DNA from 2 places in the Bradyrhizobium sp. CCBAU 53351 genome. Region 1 is predicted to be linked to the other one. Evidence: predicted binding sites of a transcription regulator. Region 1 holds the regulator's gene; the other holds the start of a gene.
What was found. Region 1 encodes PhoB, which activates phosphate uptake and scavenging genes when phosphate is short. Its sites were predicted from a motif close to TGTCATNNANCTGTCAT; they were not measured.
Positions count from the first base shown of each region.

Region 2: the regulator PhoB is predicted to act here: its motif matches at 1,626-1,642, upstream of XH83_RS24670 (UDP-2,3-diacylglucosamine diphosphatase).

Region 1 covers NZ_CP030059.1:7,070,712-7,073,931, reverse strand. Annotated here, with positions in the region: gene pstB (phosphate ABC transporter ATP-binding protein PstB) at 1-115, shown strand, start outside; gene phoU (phosphate signaling complex protein PhoU) at 127-843, shown strand; gene phoB (phosphate regulon transcriptional regulator PhoB) at 882-1,589, shown strand; gene XH83_RS33740 (GcrA family cell cycle regulator) at 1,662-2,174, opposite strand; gene XH83_RS33735 (aspartate aminotransferase family protein) at 2,632-3,220, shown strand, end outside.
Region 2 covers NZ_CP030059.1:5,189,450-5,192,669, forward strand. Annotated here, with positions in the region: gene XH83_RS24665 (glycosyltransferase family 1 protein) at 1-776, opposite strand, end outside; gene XH83_RS24670 (UDP-2,3-diacylglucosamine diphosphatase) at 790-1,602, opposite strand; gene thiD (bifunctional hydroxymethylpyrimidine kinase/phosphomethylpyrimidine kinase) at 1,948-2,748, opposite strand; gene XH83_RS24680 (PAS domain-containing sensor histidine kinase) at 3,076-3,220, shown strand, end outside.

The DNA of each region.
Region 1 (3,220 bases):
CAAGACCGCCTTCATGTATCTCGGCGAGCTGATCGAGTTCGACGACACCAGCAAGATCTTCACGTCGCCGAGCGATCGGCGTACGCAGGATTACATTACCGGCCGGTTCGGCTGAGGAGACGCAACATGGGTTCTGAACATACCGCAAAGGCTTTCGACACCGACCTCCAGGAGCTCACCCGCCTGGTCGCCGAGATGGGCGGAATCGCCGAGCGCATGATCGTCGATTCCGTCGGTGCGCTGATCCGCCGCGACGTCGCGCTCGGCCAGCGCGTCGTCACCATCGACGCCGATCTCGACGCACTGCAGAAGCGCATCGAGGAGCGCGCCGTGCTCACCATCGCCCGCCGCCAGCCGATGGCGGTGGATCTGCGCGAGATCGTCGGCGCCATGCGCGTTGCGACCGACCTCGAGCGCATCGGCGATCTCGCCAAGAACATGGGCAAGCGCGTCGCGGCGCTGGAGACCGACTTCCATCCGCTCAAGCTGTTCCGCGGCCTCGAGCACATGACCGACCTCGTGCAGCAGCAGGTCAAGTCGGTGCTGGATGCCTATGCCGCGCACGATCTGCCGGCGGCGATGGCGGTGTGGAAGGGCGACGAGGAAGTCGACGCGATCTGCACCTCGCTGTTCCGCGAGCTCCTCACCTACATGATGGAGGATCCGCGCAACATCTCGTTCTGCATCCATTTGATGTTCTGCGCCAAGAACATCGAGCGGATCGGCGACCACGCCACCAACATCGCCGAGACCGTGTTCTACATGATCGAGGGCCAGGCGATCACCGACAAGCGGCCGAAGGGCGACATGACGACTTTCGCCACGACGGTTCCGAATACCTGAAGACTTGAATAGCTGAAGACCTAAGGAGCGACGACACCATGGGCGCACGCATTATGGTGGTTGAGGACGAGGAAGCTCTCACCGAGCTTCTGCGTTACAACCTCGAAGGCGACGGCTATGACGTCGAGACGGTGATGCGCGGCGACGACGCCGACACCCGCCTCAAGGAGCACATTCCCGACCTGATCGTGCTCGACTGGATGCTGCCGGGCCTCTCGGGCATCGAACTGTGCCGGCGCCTGCGCACCCGGCCCGAGACCAAGCAGCTGCCGATCATCATGCTCACCGCGCGCGGCGAGGAGAGCGAGCGGGTGCGCGGCCTTGCGACCGGCGCCGACGACTACATCGTCAAGCCGTTCTCGGTGCCGGAGCTCTTGGCGCGCGTGAAGGGCCTCTTGCGGCGCGCCAGCCCCGAGCGGCTCGCCACAGTGCTGGCCTATGGCGACATCGAGCTCGACCGCGACAAGCGCCGCGTGGCGCGCTCGGGCCGCCCGATCGATCTCGGCCCGACCGAATATCGGCTTCTGGAGTTCTTCCTGGAGCATCCCGGCCGCGTGTTCTCGCGCGAGCAGCTGCTCGACAGCGTCTGGGGCCGCGACATCTATATCGACGAGCGCACCGTCGACGTCCATATCGGCCGCCTGCGCAAGCTGCTCAATCTCGGTCGCGAGCAGGACCCGATCCGCACCGTCCGCGGCGCCGGCTACGCGCTGGATGACCGCTTTGCGAAGGCTGAGCAGACGTAGGACCTGCTTCCGTAATCCAACAAAAAGCGCGCCAGCTGGCGCGCTTTTTCGTCTCGATGCCTGAGACCGTGTTTACCGCGGGCCCGGCTTCGCCGGTGCGCGCCGGCGATCCGCTGCCGGCTGATACGCCACGCGCGAATGCTGGGCGCAGTAGGGCAGGCCGGACAGCGCCTTGCCGCCGCAGAAGAAGAAATCCGGGCTCGAGGGATCGCCGACCGGCCAGTGGCAAGTCGCCTCGTTAAGCTCGAGCAGCGACAGCCGCTGGCTCATCGGCACCACGTTGTCATAGGTGACCGGTTCGGCCTCGACCTCGACCTCGAAGGCCTGCGCCAGTGCGGTATTGCCGCGCGCAATGGGGCGGGTCACCCGCATCATGTGCTGCGCCGGGCGTGCCTTGCGCGGCCGCGGCGCGGCCGACGAAGGGCTCTTGGCGCGGCCGGACAGGCCGAGCCTGTGCACTTTGCCGATCACGGCATTGCGGGTCACATTGCCGAGCTCTGCTGCGATCTGGCTGGCCGACAATCCGGCCTCCCAGAGCTTTTTCAGCTGCTCGACGCGATCGTCGGACCAGGTCAAAACCGTCATTGCACCCTTTCCCTCGCTGCGCTTCTGCCATCCTGGCGGTCCGTGCGGCGAATGCCTAAGCCTCAAAAACCCGTGCCGTCAGAATCCCTTAAGGCTCGCCGGGCGCGCTACTCGCGCCCGAACGTTTACGCCGGTACATGAGGACTCTTGGGATCAGAACTGTTGCACGAGATGTCGTATCTGACAGCCCAAACGCTACAATATGGCGTGACTCACGCGCAAGAGTCCGCCGACTCGCTTCCACATGTTCCGTGGTGTAAAACCCGCAAAATCGCCACCGCAAGACTACGGAATCTGCGTTTCCCGAGGCTTTCGGGCGGCATTGACACCCGTTTCACCAGGCCTAAGATAGTCCCGCGTGCCGCCCTTAAAAGGCGGCACGTTTCGTTTTCCGGGCCGGTCAATGGTGCGTTGCGCAATGCACGCCTCACACCGTCCGCAACATCAAGTGACCGTCATGACTAACAGCGTAGCGCCGCATTTGCTCCCCGTTTTCGCCAGGGCCAACCTCGGTTTTGAGCGCGGCGAAGGCTGCTGGCTGATCGCGACCAATGGCGATCGCTATCTCGATTTCACCTCGGGCGTTGCTGTAAACGCGCTCGGCCACGCCCATCCCGCGCTGGTCAAGGCGTTGCAGGAGCAGGCGACGAAGCTGTGGCACATGTCGAACCTGTTCCAGAGCCCGGACGGCGAGAAGCTCGCCGCGCGCCTGTGCAACGAGAGCTTTGCGGACTTCGTGTTCTTCTGCAATTCCGGCGCCGAAGCGCTGGAGGGCGTGATCAAGCTGGTCCGCCATCATCACTTCTCCAAGGGCCATCCGGAACGTTACCGCATCATCACCTTCGAAGGCGCGTTCCACGGCCGCACGCTGGCAACCTTGGCTGCGACCGGCTCTGCAAAATATCTCGAAGGCTTTGGACCGCCGATGGACGGCTTCGACCAGGTGCCGCATGGCGACCTCGAAGCCGTCAAGAAGGCGATCGGCCCCAACACCGCCGGCATCCTGATCGAGCCGATCCAGGGCGAGGGCGGCGTGCGCTCGGCAC
Region 2 (3,220 bases), 1.9 Mb from region 1:
AGCAGGACCAGGCCGAACGTGTCGGTCTTGCTCGGGAAGACGAACACATCGGCGGCCGCATAGATCTCCGCCAGGGCCTCGCCGTGCTTCTCGCCGAGGAAGATCGCATCGGGATAGGCCTCTTCCAGCGCGGCGCGGGCCGGGCCGTCGCCGACGATCACCTTGGTGCCGGGCAGATCGAGCTCGAGGAACGCTTCGAGATTCTTCTCCACCGCGACGCGGCCGACCGACAGGAACACCGGTGCCGGCAGGCAGAGGTCGATGGCGCGCGGATGGAACACATGGGTGTCGACGCCGCGGGGCCACAGCACGACATTGTCGAAGCCGCGCTCGGTCAGCTCGCGGGCGAGCGCCGGCGTTGCCGCCATCACGGCGCGGCTGGGCGCATGGAAACGGCGCAGCGCGCGCCAGATCAGCGAGCCCGGCACCGGCACGCGGGCGCGGACATATTCGGGAAAGCGGGTGTGGAAGCTGGTCGTGAACGGCAGCCTGCGCTGGCGGCAATAGCGGCGGACCATCAGGCCGATCGGCCCCTCCGTCGCAATGTGGATACTGTCCGGACGCGCCTCCTCGATCAGCTTTGCAATCCGTGCCGGGCGCGGCATGGCCAGCCGCACGTCGCGATAGCTCGGCATCGCAAAGGTGCGGAACGATTGCGGCGTCAGGAACGTGAACTGGACGCCGAGCGCCTCCGCGGCGTCAGCGAGTTTGGTCAGCGTCCGAACCACACCATTGACTTGCGGGTGCCAGGCGTCGGTCGCGACCAGGATACGCATCAGGCGGCCTCTGTCATGCAGCTCTGGCTGCAACCTGAGGGACGTCTGCCGGCTTCTGCAGATGATCCGCCCAAGTGATGATCTCGAAATGACCGTCGTCATGCTCGACGAGCGCCGTGCAGCTCTCGACCCAGTCGCCGCAATTCATGTAGCGAATGCCGCCCTCGTCGCGGATCACGGCGTAGTGGATGTGGCCGCAGATCACGCCGTCGGCGTCGTGACGCCGCGCCTCGGCGGCGAGCGCCTGCTCGAACGCGCCGATATAATTCACCGCGTTCTTGACCTTCTGCTTGGCCCATTGCGACAGCGACCAATAGGGCACCTTGAATAGGCGGCGGAAGAAGTTGACGAAGCGATTCATCTGGATCGCGAAATCGTAGGCCTTGTCGCCGAGATGGGCGAGCCATCGCGCGTTCTGCACCACGAGATCGAAGATGTCGCCGTGGATGACGAGGTAGCGCTTGCCGTCGGCGCCGGTGTGGACGGTGTTCTCGACCACGTCGATGCCGCCGAAATGCGTGCCGTAATAATTGCGCAGGAACTCGTCGTGATTGCCGGGGATGTAGATGACCTTGGCGCCCTTGCGCGCCTTGCGCAAAAGCTTCTGGACGAGGTCGTTGTGGGATTGCGGCCAGTGCCAGCTCGATTTCAGCGCCCAGCCGTCGACGATGTCGCCGACCAGATAGATCGTGTCGGCATCATGGTAGCGCAGGAAGTCGAGCAGAAGATCGGCTTGAGAACCGCGGGCTCCGAGATGAACGTCGGAGATGAACAACGTGCGAAAGCGCCGCTCCGGGCTCTCGTCACTCACATCGTAACTTCCCATGCGCCAGCCTGTAACAATGTCCCGTGACAGGGGGATGACCGATTGAACTTTTGAGGCACCTTCAGATACGAATCACGCCTTGCCTCGCCCTCCCCGCGAATATCAGTCGCATGCGACAATCAGGCGACATGGCGCCGCAGGGGGGACTGAGAGATCAGATTGCCGTTGGAAGCACCTAGTTAAGTGCGCTCCCACCCCGCTTGCGGGAGAGGGTGTTTCCCCAGTGGGATTTCCCAAGAGGAGGGAGCTCTCACCCGCGGCGGAGCCTGTCAACGGGGCGCGCCCTCGGCGCGACCCGTTGGGCGCAACCTCTCCCGCAACCGGGAGAGGTTCAGCAAGCCCGCCTCAGTAGAATCCGTGGAAATGATGGACCGGCCCATGGCCGTGGCCGACGCTGAAGCGGTCGGCGGCGGCGATCGCGGCGCTGATCCAGATCTTGGCGTTGCGGACGGCGGTTTCCAGATCCTCGCCCTTGGCGAGCCCCGCCGCGACCGCCGAGGATAGCGAGCAGCCGGTGCCATGGGTGTTGCGGGTGGCGACGCGCGGTGCGGCGAGCGCGATCGTTGCTTCGCCCCTGACGAGGTAGTCGATGCTTTCGGCGCCCTCGCCGTGCCCGCCCTTGATCAGGACCGCACGGCAGCCGAGCGCCAGCAGGCGCCGTCCCTGGCTTTCGATCTCCGCTTCGCTTGCCGCGACCGGCTCGTTGAGCAGGGCCGCGGCTTCCGGCAGGTTTGGCGTGATCACCGACGCCAACGGCATCAGTTTCGTGCGCAGCGCATCGACGGCTTCCGCGGCGAGCAGCCGGTCCCCTGACGTCGCGACCATCACGGGATCGAGCACGACATGCCTCGGCGACCAGCGCGACAGCGCGGCCGCGATCGCATCGATGCTGGCGGCTTGGGCCACCATGCCGATCTTCACCGCGCCGACGTCGAGATCGGAGAACACCGCATCGATCTGCTCGGTGACGAACGCCGCCGGCACGGCGTGGATGCCGGTGACGCCGCGCGTATTCTGCGCGGTCAAGGCCGTGATGACGGACGCGCCGTAGACGCCGAGCGCGGCGAAGGTCTTCAGGTCAGCCTGGATCCCGGCGCCGCCGCCCGAGTCGGAACCCGCGATGGTGAGTGCGACCGGGGTCGTCATCGCCGGACACATTTGCTGGATAGTGACACCGCCATGGCCTGTCCTAGCGCGACCGTGGAACACCGGCAAGCGCCGGCCGCGGCCGGCCGTGATTCGCGGCGCGCCGGCGGATATGGGGGCCTCGGCGCCGCAATCGTGCGGCATGGAAATGCGCCCGCGGCGAACCCTTGGTATAGTCTCGAACTGCTTCGCCGATGCGTGAGACGTCAATGGTGGAACTGTCCGGCGACACCGATGTCGCGGGTCGCCCTGGCCCGCAAGCCGTCCGGAACGGAATCTTTGGGTGGAACGATGTGGGCCTTTTTTGAACGTCTCCTCGACTCGTCCATGCTTTCGCCGCACGGCATCTGCCTGTTGTGGGAACCCGAGCTGATCTGGCTTCACGTCGTGGCCGACGCCTGCATCGCCGCCGCCTATTTTTCGATTCCCTTTGCCCTGGCAATTCTGGTTACCAAGCGGCGCGACCTCAAAT